DNA from 4 places in the Pelagimonas sp. KU-00592-HH genome. Region 3 is predicted to be linked to each of the others. Evidence: riboswitches for the same ligand, from Rfam matches in the RefSeq annotation. Region 3 holds a riboswitch; each other region holds the start of a gene.
What was found. Region 3 has a riboswitch for cobalamin ahead of ABWV42_RS08805 (DUF4198 domain-containing protein). Riboswitches for the same ligand answer to the same signal wherever they lie in the genome.
Positions count from the first base shown of each region.

Region 1: linked by a shared signal. The riboswitch ahead of bluB (5,6-dimethylbenzimidazole synthase) and the one ahead of ABWV42_RS08805 (DUF4198 domain-containing protein) in region 3 are both predicted to bind cobalamin.
Region 2: linked by a shared signal. The riboswitch ahead of ABWV42_RS09845 (DUF1636 family protein) and the one ahead of ABWV42_RS08805 (DUF4198 domain-containing protein) in region 3 are both predicted to bind cobalamin.
Region 4: linked by a shared signal. The riboswitch ahead of ABWV42_RS10405 (hypothetical protein) and the one ahead of ABWV42_RS08805 (DUF4198 domain-containing protein) in region 3 are both predicted to bind cobalamin.

Region 1 covers NZ_BAABWM010000001.1:1,367,612-1,371,295, reverse strand. Annotated here, with positions in the region: gene ABWV42_RS06700 (Glu/Leu/Phe/Val family dehydrogenase) at 1-631, opposite strand, end outside; gene ABWV42_RS06695 (Lrp/AsnC family transcriptional regulator) at 779-1,237, shown strand; cobalamin riboswitch at 1,366-1,559, shown strand; gene bluB (5,6-dimethylbenzimidazole synthase) at 1,602-2,375, shown strand; gene ABWV42_RS06685 (PACE efflux transporter) at 2,377-2,850, opposite strand; gene ABWV42_RS06680 (MarR family winged helix-turn-helix transcriptional regulator) at 2,929-3,429, shown strand; gene ABWV42_RS06675 (Phenylacetic acid catabolic protein) at 3,464-3,684, opposite strand, start outside.
Region 2 covers NZ_BAABWM010000002.1:566,359-570,042, forward strand. Annotated here, with positions in the region: gene ABWV42_RS09840 (serine hydrolase domain-containing protein) at 1-1,186, opposite strand, end outside; cobalamin riboswitch at 1,331-1,532, shown strand; gene ABWV42_RS09845 (DUF1636 family protein) at 1,635-1,991, shown strand; gene ABWV42_RS09850 (ABC transporter ATP-binding protein) at 1,988-2,773, shown strand; gene ABWV42_RS09855 (ABC transporter substrate-binding protein) at 2,786-3,684, shown strand, end outside.
Region 3 covers NZ_BAABWM010000002.1:355,505-359,188, reverse strand. Annotated here, with positions in the region: gene ABWV42_RS08815 (NikL family nickel/cobalt ECF transporter subunit) at 1-156, opposite strand, end outside; gene cbiM (cobalt transporter CbiM) at 153-764, opposite strand; gene ABWV42_RS08805 (DUF4198 domain-containing protein) at 771-1,556, opposite strand; cobalamin riboswitch at 1,690-1,893, opposite strand; gene ABWV42_RS08800 (calcium-binding protein) at 2,143-3,684, shown strand, end outside.
Region 4 covers NZ_BAABWM010000002.1:670,159-673,842, reverse strand. Annotated here, with positions in the region: gene ABWV42_RS10420 (error-prone DNA polymerase) at 1-1,085, shown strand, start outside; gene ABWV42_RS10415 (DUF1294 domain-containing protein) at 1,244-1,546, shown strand; gene ABWV42_RS10410 (ATP-binding cassette domain-containing protein) at 1,506-2,198, opposite strand; gene ABWV42_RS10405 (hypothetical protein) at 2,195-2,491, opposite strand; cobalamin riboswitch at 2,672-2,883, opposite strand; gene ABWV42_RS10400 (helix-turn-helix transcriptional regulator) at 2,926-3,684, opposite strand, start outside.

The sequences.
Region 1 (3,684 bases), on a different contig from region 3:
CCTTGGCAACACGAGCCTCATCGATGTCGGCCACGATCAGTTTGGCACCCGCGTTGTGCAGCATGTCGCAGAGATGCGCGCCAACATGGCCAAGGCCCTGAACAGCAACGGTTTTGCCCGTGAGGTCCGCGTCGCCAAAGCAGTGGCGGGCCGTGGTCTGGATCGACTGGAAGATGCCGCGCGCGGTGATCGGAGAGGGATCGCCGCTGGCGAATTCTCCGTTGGGGAGGCCGGCGACGTATTGGGTGACCTCGGCGAGGGTGGCCATGTCTGCCGGGGTCATGCCCATGTCTTCGGCGGTCCAGTAGCGGCCTTCAAGCGTGTTAATAGCGCGGGCGAAGGCGTGCAGCAGGGCAGGGGTTTTCAGGAGTTTGGGATCGCCCATGATGACAGCCTTGCCGCCCCCGAGTGGCAGGCCGGCGGCGGCGTTCTTGTAGGTCATGCCGCGCGACAGGCGCAGTACGTCCTCGATGGCGTCCGCTTCGGTCTCGTAGGGGCGCATCCGAAGCCCACCGGCGGCCGGGCCGAGGGTGGTGGAATGCACGGCAATGAATCCGATCAGCCCGCTGGCAAAATCTTCGACGCGCAGCACGGTTTCGTGGCCTGGTGCGAATACCTGGGTGATGGACATCGGGGTGGTCATAAGGGGTGTCTCCTCCTGTTAAGTGACCTCCAAAATGACATGAAGAGGGGAGTGGTTTTCTCTAAATTCAGGTGTGTAGCTTGGAAATGTTAGAGGTTTCGTCTAATAATTGGGGGAGTGTTAGGGGAAATCGGCATGGATGCGATTGATCGTAGAATCATAAAGGCGCTTCAGCGGGACGGTCGGATGAAGATTGCCGACCTTGCCGAAAGTGTTGGCCTGTCGCCGACACCCTGTGCAAGGCGGTTGGAAAAGCTACAGGCAGACGGGGTGATCACCGGCTATGCCGCCAAGGTGGATGCGGCCAAGATCGGGCTGCCCGTGACGGTGTTCGTGTCGGTTGAGCTTGAACAGCAGGCACGCGGCGGCATCGACGCGTTCGAGCAGGCGATCAAGGATTTCGACGAGGTGATGGAGTGCCATCTGATGACCGGATCGCGCGACATCCTGTTGCGGATCGTGGTGGCCGATCTGGCGGCGTTTGACTGGTTTCTTGAGAACCGGTTGATGCAGGTTCCGGGCATTCGAAACCTGCGGTCCAACTTTGCCCTGCGCACGATGGTGCGGCGCGAGGTGATGCCGGGATTGGGCTAAAAACCGGTGTCGGTATTACGTCGGTATTCCGACGGTATCGCGGAGGTGCGAAATCCGGATGGGCCGCAAATGAGTCTTGCGCGGGAACCGGCGGGATTCTAGAGTCCTGCACCGGCGGGAATCCTGCCGACACTCACATATTTTCAGGTGCCCCTGAGCCGACAAGGTTGGTGAGGGGGAGAATCGGGAAGGCGGTGCAAGTCCGCCACGTGCCCAACGCTGTAACGGGGACCGATCGTGCAAAGCCCACTGGAGCATTCCGGGAAGGGGCACGGGCGGGACGAACCGAAGTCAGAAGACCGGCCTGAAAAGCGTACCAAACCGCGTGGACGGCGGGGCGGTGGTTTCCATCAAGGGGAATGATATGGAAACACAGGCCATGGCCGATGAGGCCCACGGTTTCGACCGGACCGAGCGCGAGGCGCTTTATAAAACCATCTTCACGCGGCGCGATGTACGCGGGCAGTTTCTGGATCGCGAGATTCCCGAAGACGTTCTGAGCCGCATCCTGCTGGCGTCGCATTACGCGCCGTCGGTTGGTTTCATGCAGCCGTGGAACTTTGTTCTCGTGCGGGGGCAGGAGGTGAAGGCCAAGGTGCATGGGTTGTTCCGCAAGGCGCATGACGAGGCGGCCGAGATGTTCGAGGGCGCGCGCAAGGACACCTATCGCAACCTCAAGCTCGAGGGGATCATGGAGTCTCCGGTCAATATCTGCGTGACCTGTGACAAGGATCGCGCGGGGCCGGTTGTTCTTGGCCGGACGCACCAGCCGGAGATGGACCTTTATAGCAGTGTCTGTGCGGTTCAGAACATGTGGCTTGCGGCGCGCTCGGAAGGGGTGGGTTTCGGGTGGGTCAGTATCCTGCGGCACGAGGAACTGGCCGAGGTACTTGGCCTGCCGGAGAACGTGACACCTGTGGCCTATATCTGCCTTGGCTATGTCTCGCATTTTCACGAGAAGCCGGAGTTGCAGAAGACCGGATGGCGCAAGCGGTTGCCGGTGGGCGAGTTGGTGAACTTTGACGGCTTTGGCGCCGGCGCGGATGACGACTATGCCCGCCGCCTGATCCGCCAGTTGGGCGAAGATCAGACACGGCTGGAAGACAGTGGCTATGACGGGCGGTTCGTGCCGGGGTAGGTCAGTGTTCGGGCTGGCCTTCTTTCTGGGCCATCATCGGCGTGCCGCAGCGCACGGTCTGCACGGTCCGGACCGGGAAGATCACGTCGTAAGCCCAGTTGTAGACATAGGCATAGACCAGGAAGAACGCTGAGAAGCCGAGGTCGAGGATGAAGGCTTCGACAAAGGTGATCTTGAGCCACCAGACGGTGAGGAACAGGCCGGGGATGAGAACGCCGATTTCGAACAGGCAGGCATGGGCGGCGCGCAGGAGCGGGCCGCGCGGGGCCATGTTGCGGTAGCGGCGGTCCCAGAGGTCGAACAGCAGGTTGAAGACAAAGTTCCACGCCATGGCATAGAGGCTGAACATGATCGACAGGCCGCCGATGGCCTGCATCGAATGGCCGGTGATCCAGGCACCGAAGACCGAGACCAGCGCAAGGGCAATGCCTTCGAACAGGAGGGTGTGACGGATGCGATCTTTGACGGTGCGCATGGATGTATCTTTCCGGAAAGGTATTTCATTCCATATAGAGATAATGTATCTTTCTGGCAAGATACATGATGGGGTGGCATGGCCGACAAGCTGACAATTTCCGAAATCCTTGGGCAGATCCGCGAGAACTGGCCCGAGATGGATACGCCGGAGACCGCCGTGATGCTGTCGGTGTTTCGTCTGAATGATCTGGTGATCGAGAGTTCAAGCCGGGTGCTGGCCGAGTTCGGCCTGTCGCAATCGGCCTTCGAGGCGCTGGTGACATTGCGCGCCCAGCCCGAGCCACGGCGGATGACGCCGACCGAGCTTTACCGCGCGGTTCTGGTCACGTCGGGCGGGATGACCAAGGTTCTCAAGCAGCTTGAGGCCGAAGGTTGCGTGCGGCGCGAGGACAACCCGGATGACCAACGCAGCCGTTTCGTGTGTCTGACACGGGCGGGCGAGGTAAGGGCGGAAGAGGCCATGCGCGCGGTGGCCGAGGATGACCGCCGGTTGCTGGGCACGTCTTTGTCCGAGCAGCAGATTGCGCAACTGGGCAAGGTGCTGTTGCGCACGGTTGGCAAGCTGGAAGAGGATTGAAAAACGCCCCCGGCACAGCGGGGGCGTTGATCTGTCAGCCTGCGGTGAGGCCGAGGTTGTCCAGGATTGCCCTGGTTTCGGCTTCCCAGCGGGCCTTGAGATCGGCGTTGGCTGTCTTGCGCAGGCCCATGGCCTTGAGGGTCTCCGCTTTCTCCGAGCTTGCCGAGCCAAAGGAGGCGGCGACGCGGGGCCACCAGTAATCGACAGAAGCCTGAAGCGCGGCCTTGTCGGCGGTTTCCAGGAGCTTGGTGACGC
Region 2 (3,684 bases), 210 kb from region 3:
CATGCACCCCCCGCGCCGCAAAGGCCCCATGCGGGTTGTGGAACACCCACCACTGGCTTGTGTAACTGCCGCCCTCAAGGGTCGGAAAGCCCGCGAACTTGCCCGGATCACCCCCGGCAGCAATCCTGCGCACCACCTCGGCAGGGAACAGCCGCGTGCCATTGATCTCGCCCTGGTTCAGCATCAGCATCCCCAACCGGCCCAGATCCCGCAGCCCCGCCGTCACACCGCCACCCGCAAAGGGCACCCCCTTGCCATCCACCGTCTGATAAGCGTCCTGCTCGGCCCCCATGCGCCGCCACAGACGCTCGGATGCAAGCTCGGTCACCGACTGCCCCGTGACGCGGCTGATGATCCAGCCAAGCATATCCGAATTGATCGTCTTGTAATTAAACGCATCCCCATGCGCCCCCTCGGGCTGCACCTGTTGCAGGTATTCCCAATACCCGTCCGGCCCCTCGTAGCCTTCGGGTTTCGGCAGCGGGCTGGCCGCGCGGGAATAAAGCCAGATATCGGCCTCCGGGTCCGAATAATCCTCCGAGTTTTTCACCCCCGTCGTCATATCCATCACCTCGCGCACCGTGGCGCTGGCAAAGGCGCTCCCTTCGATCTCGGGAATGACATCACGCACCAGCAGGGTCTCGTCCAGAACCCCCTCGGCCACGAGAATTTCCCCCAGAAGGCCCGTGATAGACTTGGTCATCGACATGATCGCGTGTTTGCCGTCTTCCTCCAGACAGCCGAAATACCGCTCGTAGACCACCTGCCCCTTGTGCAGGATCAGCATCCCGTCGGTGTAATTGGCATACAGCGACTCGTCCCAGGTCATCTCGGCATCACTGTTCATCGGCACAAAGTTCAGCGCGTCGATCTCGGCCCGCATCTCGGCAAAAGCTGCAGGCGACGGGTAATCAAGCGACACCGGCGCCCCGATCCCGCGGCTGATCTCTTCCGTGGGAAGGAACTCGCGCAGATGGCACACCGACCAGCGCAGCTTGGGAAAACTGAAATAGTTCGAATCAGGCTGCGTGATCATCTTGTCCGCAGGCGGTGGAAACCCCTGCATCCACCCCATCACCTGCGGATCCGATTGCCGCGCATCCAGCGTCTCGGCCCGCGCCATGCCAACAGTCAGCCCCACACCAAGGGCCGCACCAGCGAAAACCGTGTTCTTGAAAAGTGTCATTTGGAAATTTCTCCCGATGGCAGGGCCAAATCACGCCCTCTCTTCCCAAAATTTAGAGCATCCCCCCCTGTCGTCCACCGCGCGCGCCACAAACGAACGTGCAAGCCCTGCGACAATTCTCATTGACGCAATCCGCATTCTCAGGCACCAGTTTGCGACGATGGTTCCCCAAGGTACGCCAAGGGGATGAAAAGGGAATGCGGTGCGGCCAACCACGGCCAAATCCGCAACTGCCCCCGCAACTGTAAGCGGTGAGCAACGCCACGATCCACTGGCCGACAGGCTGGGAAGGGTGGCCGCGCCATGACCCGCAAGTCAGGAGACCTGCCATCATCTGTTCAACCAACCCGGGACGGGGTGTCCTGGAAGGAGGCTAAGATGACGCGTTCCTTGCGTTTTGACATGACTGGCACCTTCCCTCCCCGCATGGCGACAGGCGGAGCGGGACATGAGCGATCATCCTGACCACTTTCTTCTGATCTGCGACACCTGCAAAAGCCAGGCCCACGCACAAGCACTGTCCGACCGTCTGTCCGGCACCCTGCCCGACGGGTTTGCCATTCGGCTGGTCTCCTTCATGGCAGGCTGTGACCACGGCCAGACCGTCGGGTTTCAAGCCCCCGACAAGGCGCAATACCTGTTCGGCGAGATTGAAACCCGCGAAGATTTCGACGCTTTGGCAGCGTTCGCGCGCCAATACCGCGACACGCCGGACGGCTGGACCAATGCCACCAACCGGCCACGCGCCCTGTTCAGGAAAACCCTGTCACGCATGCCCGCCCTTCCGTCGGGGGGCACCTCATGACAGACACGGCCTTTCTCTCTGTCCAGAACGTCAGCTTCCGCACCCCGAACGGCAACACCCTGCTGCACGACGTCTCTTTTGACGTCGACGAAGGGGCGATCCTTGCCATCGCCGGCCCCAACGGTGCCGGCAAAACCACGCTGCTCAAACTCCTCTGCGGTCTCGAGCCCGCCTCCGACGGCGACATCTGGATCAAGGGGCAGAACCTGAAACAGCTATCGGCAATGGAACGCGCCCGCACCATCGCCGTGGTCAGCCAGCAAGAAGCCCCCGACGGCCGCCTCGCCTTGCGCGACTACGTGGCACTGGGCCAGATCCCGATCCGCGCGGATGCCTCGCAGGACGACAACGCCCAGGATCTTGACCGCATTCTCGACCTGACCCGCCTCAGGGGCCTCGCCTCGCAGAAAATGGGGCGGCTGTCGGGCGGCGAACGGCAACGCGCACATATCGCCCGCGCGCTGGCCCAGAACCCGTCGCTGCTGTTTCTGGATGAACCCACCAACCACCTCGACCCCGATGCCAAGGGCCGGATGCTGTCCCTCGTGGCCGATCTCGGCATCACCGTGGTGATGATCCTGCACGACCTCGTGCTGATCCCCGAGTTCGCCACCCATGTCGCGTTGATGAAGTCGACCCGCCTCGCCGCCTTCGGCCCCACAGGGGACGTGCTGACACCGGAAAACGTCCTCGCAACCTTCGGCGTCGATTACCTGCAACTCCCGCATCAAGGCCGCACCATTCCGGCCCTCGACATCCGCAAAACGAACACCAAAACCTAAAAGGAAATCCCCATGATCCACAAACTCTGGCCCGCCGCAATGATCGCCGCACTGGCCACCAGCGCGACCGCCGGCAGTGTCACCGTCGACAACTGCGGCGAACCGCTGACTTTCGAGACGGCACCGGAACGCCTTGTCGTGCATGACATGAACATGACCGACATGGCCTTCGCGCTTGATCTTCAGGACAAGATCGTCGGCCTCACCGGCATCACCGGCTGGTACAAGACCAGCCCGGAATTCGACACCCTGCGCGGTGACATTCCGGAACTCGCGCCGAAGTATCCCACCGTCGAAAACCTCCTGGCCGCCCAACCCGACCTGTTCTTCGCGGGCTGGTACTACGGCATGAAACCCGGCGGCGACGTCACCCCCGACACCCTCGCCCCCTTCGGCATCAAGACCATGATCCTGACCGAAAGCTGCGTCCACCTCGACAAGAACCGCCCCCAGGCCAGCATGGACCTCCTGTTCAACGACGTCCTGCGCCTCGGCAAGGTGATGCAGGTCGAAGACAAGGCCGCCGCGCTGGTCACCGGCTGGCAAGACGAGTTGGCCGCGATCGAAGCGAAAACCGCCGACCTCGCCAAACCGCGCGTCTTCCTGCTGGATGGTCCGGCCGATGCCCCCTTCACCGCCGGCAAATTCGCCATCCCCGACGCGATGATCGCCGCCGCCGGTGGCGAGAACATCACCCACGGCATGGACACCAGCTGGGGCCGCACTTCGTGGGAAACCGTTGCCGCCGCCAATCCGGAATTCCTCGTTCTGCTCGACTACCAGACAGGCAACGGCGCCGAAGACACCTTCAAGTTCCTTCAGGAACATCCGGTGATGTCGCAAACCGACGCCGTCAAGAACGCCCGCTGGATCGGTCTGCGCTACGAAGAACTGACCCCGGGGCCGGCAAA
Region 3 (3,684 bases):
GACAATGACCTCCTGGGCCACCGCCATATCACCGTTGGAGAAGCCAAGTTCGCCTTCAATTGCGTCCCCTGCGGGAAAGACACCGGCGATGACCTTGTGGGCAAGGGCGGGTAGCGGGGCGCAGAGCAGGGCGAGGGCCAGACAGAGGTGTTTCATGCTGTGCCCCCTTTGACAAAGAGTTCGGGTTTGACTTTGCGGGCCAGCAGAACTGCAAAACCGGTCAGGACGGCTTCGACCACCATGACGGGGATATGGGCGAAGAACACGAGTTTGGCGGCCGGCAAGAATTCATCACCTGTCAATGCGAGAGAGACTGCGACCATAGCCGTTGTGGCGGCAATCGCAAAGGCGCCACCTATGGCCCCCCATATGGCGCCCTGAACAGGAGAGCCGCGACCGATCATTCCGCTGAACAGCAATCCGGCGACAACGGCGGGGAAGGCGATGTTCACGGCGTTGACGCCGAGAACCGTCAGACCACCGAAGCCAAAGAACACGGCCTGCAGCAGGAGGCCGATGAAGAGGGCGGGAAAGGCGGCCCAGCCGAGCAGAAGCCCGGCGAGGCCATTCAGGATAAGGTGCACGGACGACGGCCCGATCGGCACGTGGATCAGGGAGGCGACAAAGAAGCTTGCCGAGAGCACCCCCGCTGTGGGGATGCGGTCAAGGTCCAGCGATCTTAGGCCCATGGCAATCCCGCCCACGGCGGCAACTGCGCCGCCGATGACTACGGGATTGGAAAGTGCGCCGTCGACAATGTGCATGGGGGGTTACTCCAGGTCCCAGGCGCGGATCCAGATCACGGCGTCCTGGCTTAGTTCCTTGCCTTCATGTTCGGTGGCCGGGCCGGAACCCAGAGCGGCAAAGCCCCAGTAGCCGGCTTTCGGGATGCCGAACGAGAAATAGCCGTTGTCGTCGGAGATCGCGACGATTGCGCCACCCGGCAGGGGGGAGGCGGTTCTGGGTTTGGTGCCGTTGCTGTCCATGTCAGGTTCGGCTGCCATGTATTCGATTTCGATTTCGGCGCCAGCCACGGGTTTGCCTTCGCTGAGCACGCGGCCCGTGAAGGTCGAGCCTGCGATGATGTTGTAGGGCTTGTTGAGCGGCAGGATTTCGGTGGCCAGACCTTGCGGCTGATCCCAGTCGGTGGGCAGCTCGTTGCGGTTCAGGTAGGCCTTGGTGATCTGCTGGATGTAGATGTCTTCCGACTCTTCATAGTAGGGCGCCGGGACGGTGACGATGACGTAGTCGCCCGAACGCTTGACCGGAACGGAGCCCATGAACGCGGGCGCATTGTTGTCCGGACCTTCGAAGGTGAACGGCTTGAGGGTGTCCATCAGGTCGGTTTTCTTGCCGTTGTGGATCACGAAGAATTCTTCCGGCTTTTCCATGACCATCGCGTGGCCAGCCTCGTGCGGGTGCCAGAAGATCAGTTTGACCGGAACATCGCCCGGACGTTCGATCATGGTGTCGGTGGTGTATTCCAGAAGGAAGTGGGCCTGGGCCATTGCCGGAATGGCCAGTGCCGCTGCGGCCGCGCAAAGCAGCTTTTTCATGAACTTTCGTCCTTTTTCACGTCGTGCCAACCCCGGCACGCATTTAAATTTGACGACTGGACGCAAGATACTATTTGCCGACATGGACAAAAGCATCAGGCGCGCACCCCGCCGCCGAAAATGAAATGTCCCTTCCGAGGACACGTATCCGGCAGGTCTCCTGACTTGCGGGTCAATGCGACGGTCTGGCCTTCCCGGGGTGTTCCCCAGTGGCGTTGTCAGCCGCGCTCACCGCTTACAGTTGCGGGGGCAGTTGCAGAGTTGGTGATCTTCATCACCGCACTGCATTCCCTATTTCTTCCGGGATCAACCCGGAACCGGACATTGGGTTTGCATGGCAGAGCATGCGGTTTTCGTCAACTCGGATTCGTGTGTCGGGACATCAAATCGCAGATGGTGAATGTCGGCGGGTTGTCGGAGCAAATGGAATTTACTTGCGAGCCCTTGGACAACCGGTTCGTCGGGCAGGAAAACAGCTCAGGATTGTAAAATATCCCTTTCGGCCACACCTTTTTGTCCTTGAGGGTGTTTTGCGCTATTCATTCGTTAAGCATTGCGCAAAGTCGCTAGAATCAAGGGCATTACAATGGCGAACCTCACCGGAGACAGTGGCAATAACGTGATCGAAGGCACCGCGGATGCGGATTCGATTTCGGGCCTGGCTGGCGTTGATTACCTGTATGGTTTTGGTGGCAATGATACCCTGAGCGGCGGCACCGAGAATGACGGGCTTGCGGGCGGTACCGGCAACGACATCCTTTATGGTGATGCGGGAAATGACCAGCTGTTCGGCGAGGACGACAACGATGCCCTGAACGGCGGCGACGGCGACGATACGCTGTTTGGCGGCAACGGCGTTGATCTGATTGTGGGGGGTGCCGATGACGACCGCCTGCTTGGCGGCGCGGGCGACGATGATCTTCTTGGAGGCGACGGCGACGATGTCTTGCTTGGCGGTTCCGGTGCGGATGAACTGGTTGGCGGCAACGGCAGCGACCTGTTCATTGGCACGGCCTCTTCGATGCAGGGAGATACCATCGCGGATCTTACGGCGATCGACCGTATTGCCGTTCTGGGGGCCAATTTCGACGCCACGAACATGTCTTTTTCGGTGGTTGGCGGGAACACCGTTGCCAGCATTGATACCGATCAGGACACGATTGCCGATCTGAGCTTTACGATGACCGGCACGCTTGCGGTGGGCATGCTGGTGCTGGCGTCGGAGTCGTTCACTCTCATGCTATTGAATTCGTTCAACGGCACGATCTGGACTGGCACGGCGGCCGATGACAGCCAGGTTGGCAGCGCCGCGGATGACGCGCTGGTTGGCGGCGACGGTGCCGATACGGTTGAAGGGGGCGACGGCCACGATCTGCTGATGGGCGGTGTGGGCAACGACTCTCTGGACGGTGGTCTTGGCAACGATGTGCTTCAGGGCGATCTGGGGGATGACTTCCTGCGCGGGGGCGCAGGCCACGATGTCATTCAAGGCGGTGACGGCGCCGATACCGTGTATGGCGACAGCGGCCATGACCTCATTTCACTGGGTGCCGGGGCGGATATTGCAAGCGGCTGGTATGGCGACGACAGCATCTATGGCGACGCAGGGGCCGACACGATTTATGGCCGGAGTGGGCGCGATTATCTGGATGGTGGCGCGGACAATGATGCGCTGTCTGGTGGTGAAGGGTTTGATACGCTTGTTGGCGGCGAGGGGGGTGACTCTCTTTACGGTGATGAGGGGTCGGATAACCTTTATGGCGATGCAGGGTCGGACCGTCTTTATGGTGAAGAAGGCGACGACCGTCTGTTTGGTGGCGATGATGCCGACACGCTGGACGGCGGTATTGGCAATGACTCTCTCGCAGGCGGGGATGGTAACGACTATCTGTTTGGTGGCGACGGAGCGGACTCGCTTTGGGGTGAAGAAGGTTTTGACACGCTTTGGGGCGGCGACGGTGCTGATTGGCTCATTGGCGGCAACGGCATCGACCGGCTTTATGGCGGCGCGGATTCGGATACGCTCTGGGGCGGAGATTTCGGCGACTATCTCTATGGCGGCTCAGAGGCGGATACGCTTTATGGCGGCGGCAGTTCTGACTACCTGTACGGCGAGGGCGGCAGCGAT
Region 4 (3,684 bases), 310 kb from region 3:
GTATCGGGGTGTTTCAGGTCGAGAGCCGCGCACAGATGAATTTCCTGCCACGGATGCGGCCGCGCAACTTTTATGATCTGGTGATCGAGGTCGCGATTATCCGGCCGGGACCGATCCAGGGGGACATGGTTCACCCCTATATCCGGCGGCGAAATGGCGAGGAGCCGGTGTCGTTTCCCTCGGATGAACTGGGGGCGGTTCTGGGCAAGACACTGGGGGTTCCGCTGTTTCAGGAACAGGCGATGCAGATCGCGATGATCGGGGCGGGGTTCACGCCGGAGGAGGCGGATCGGTTGCGGCGGTCGCTGGCGACGTTCAAGAAACATGGGAACGTGAGCGAATTTCATGATCGTTTTATGCGGGGGATGCGGCAGAACGGATATGACGAGGAGTTTGCCGCCCGTTGCTTCAGCCAGATCGAGGGGTTCGGGTCATACGGGTTTCCGGAAAGCCACGCGGCATCCTTTGCGCTGCTGGTCTATGCCAGCGCGTGGATCAAGTGCCACTATCCGGGGCTGTTTGCCTGTGCCCTGCTGAATTCCCAGCCGATGGGGTTCTATGCCCCGGCCCAGATCGTGCGGGATGCCCGCGAGCACGGGGTTGAGGTGCGGCCGGTTTCGGTGAACGAAAGCTATTGGGACAACGTGATGGAGCCGGACGGGCGTGGCGGGCTGGCGCTGCGGCTTGGGTTTAGACAAATCAAGGGGTTACGCGAAGATGACGCGGTCTGGATCGCGGCGGCGCGGGGCAATGGATACCTCTCGGTCGAGGATGTCTGGCGGCGGGCGGGGATCACGCCACCGGTGCTGATGCGGCTGGCCGAGGCGGATGCCTTTCTTGATCTCGGGCTGAACCGGCGCGAGGCCCTGTGGGAGGCCAAGGCGATCCGGTCGATCGACCCCTTGCCGCTTTTTGCGCAGGATATGGACGGCGAGGGCATTCAGGAGCCGCAGGCGATGTTACCGGACATGAGCGAGGGAGAGCAGGTGGTGGAGGACTATGTGGCGATGCGCCTGACCCTGCGCAGCCACCCCGTTGCCCTGTTGCGGCACCTGCTGACGCCGGAAATGGGGGGCAAGGGTTAACTGGCTCGAGGGGGCAAAACGGGGGCTTCGGTTTTCCGGCGGTATCGTGTCGGTATTACGTCGGTATTGCAGTGCGGCAAATCGGCAAAAGCGGGATGGTATCGGCGGCGCACGGCGATTACATCTGAAGGTAACAAAAGGCGCGAAGGACAAAACCGGTGGCGGACAACGCAGTGATTCTGTTCCTGTGGTGGCTGGGGCTTATCAACGTGATGAGCTTCATCGCCTTTGGCTGGGACAAGCTGTGCGCGCGGGCCGGCTGGTGGCGGGTGCCGGAGCCGACCCTTTTGTTGATTGCCATGCTGGGCGGAAGCCCCGCGGCGCGGCTGGGGCAGACCCTGTTTCGGCACAAGACCCGCAAGCAGCCCTTTGCCCGGACCCTCAAGGCGATCCTGATCGTGCATGGTGTGGCGCTGGTGCTTATCCTTGCCGGTGCGCTCGGCGGGGCCCTGCCGACGTAAGGCGGCCCCGGTCGAGATCCAGAACCCTGTCACAGAGGCCAAGCGCGAGGTCGCCATCTTCAAAACCCGCGATCACGGTCTGGCCGGACTGGCGCAGGTGATCGAACAGCGCAAAGAGGGCGAAATCGTCGAGGCCGGATGGTGTCTCGCTCAGAACGATCAGGTCCGGTTCCTGCACCATCGCGCGGGCGAGCATCACCCGCAAGGCGATTGCCGGGGACAGGCCGTCCAGTGTCGAGAAGGCAAGGCGGCGCAGGTTCAGGCGATCCATGACCCCTGAGACGACTTCGCCGTCGCGCGGGTTGGGGGTGTGAAACCCAAGCCGGTGCAGGGCACGCCTGTCGCGCAGGATGTCGATGACGCAGCGCGGATCGTTGTGCCAGTCGTCCATCGCGACGAAGGCCAGTTTTCGCGCCAGCCGCCGGGGCGGCATGGTAGAGGTGGGATCTCCGTCGATGAGAAGTTGACCGCAACTTGGGGGCATCATGCCGCCCAGAAGGTGCATCAGCGCGGCCTGTTCGAAGGCACAGCCGGATGTGATGCCAACAACCGACCGGGCCGCGACCGAGATCGTGATCTCGCGCAGCACAGGCGTCGTTCCGTTGGCAGGCACCCAGCCGAGATTTCGTGTCTCGAGCCGGGCCGGGGTCATGACAGCGCCCGGGCCTGTGTGTCGAAGGCAACGACGGCGGCGGGGATCGGCCCTGTGCCATCCTGCGGCCAGTCGCCGTGACCGCGGGCCGCGGTGCGGGCGTCACACAGGAGCGCGTCGACATCGGCGTCCTGTTCGACATCGCCGAACATGTGACAGGCCGACTTGGTAGCGTGAAAGACGCCGACGCAGGGGCGCGAGCAGCCGACCATCTCGACGTGGCCCGACATTTCGAAATCGTCGGCGATCAGGTCGCCGCTGGCGCTGATCGACTGGCACAGTTTGCGCGCCATTTCAAAGCCGGGACGGCAGGTTTGGCCCGTGTGGGGACACATCGAGCAAAAGGTGATTTTATGGGGAAATGGCCGGTTCATGACGCCCTCCGCGCTTGTGCGGGGGCTGGAAAGGGCCAGATTGTGTTGCGCGCTGCGCTGTCATGCTCTGTCTCCCTCCGGGGCACCCCGCCCGGTAGTAGGTTACGGTTCATGATGGCAGGTCTCCTGACTTGCGGGTCGTCGCGTCTCCTGAACCTTCCCGGCCATGTGGCCAGTGGCGTATCTCAGGATGGCTCGCCGCTTACAGTTGCGGGGGCAGTCTCGGACTTGGCCCTTGCGGGCCGCACCGTGTTCCCTTTTCCCGTCACGATATGAGAGTCGATCCGGGAACCATCACGTCATGTGTAGGGGAGGAGCGGGGGACTTGTAAAGCGCAGTGTGCAGGCGCAGCGTCAGACCGCTTCGCGCAGCAGGAAGAGCTGATGGAGTTCGGAGGCCTTGTGGATGGCATTGGCCGTGGTTTCGGCATTGAGGGCCTGACGGGCGAGGCGCAGGTGCTTTTCGACGGTGGCTCTGCTGAGGCCCATCTTGCTGGCCAGGTCCTGGGTCGAAAGACCGTCGGCGATGCCGTTCAGCACCTCGCGCTGGCGGGATGTCAGCAGATTGCGGTGATCGGGGCTGGGCAAGGACAGCGCCTTGAGGTGCAGGATGTTGCAAAGCGCGTGGATTTCGTGGCCGTGTTCCAGCCAGGTGCGATCCACGTCGGCCTGTGACAGCCCGACCTTGGCACAGAGGCCCATGACCCCCTTGCGGCGCTGACGCAGGTCGCTGAACCAGATGGTATATCCCGCCGTGATCTTCCACTTGTTGCACAGGGCCATATGGGCGCGTTCGGCGCGGGTTGGCGGGGCATCGTTGGCGATGCGGCTCTTGCGCCAGCTGTAGGCACCGGGCCCTTCGGCCGGGCTCGGGATCTTGGCGGTGGTGCGGTGCAGGCCTTGGCCGATGAAGGTGTCGATCACCGGGGCGGGATAGTTGGTGAGAACCAGCCGGTCGGCAGGGTCGCCCCAGTTGCCGGGTTGTGACAAGGTGGTCGCCACGTAGAGGAGCCTGTCAAACCCGAAACCCGCCATGTTTTCGACGTGACATTCCCAGAGCGATTCGATGCTCTTGCATTGGATCAGGCGCTCGGCCCGTTCATGAAACGGCGA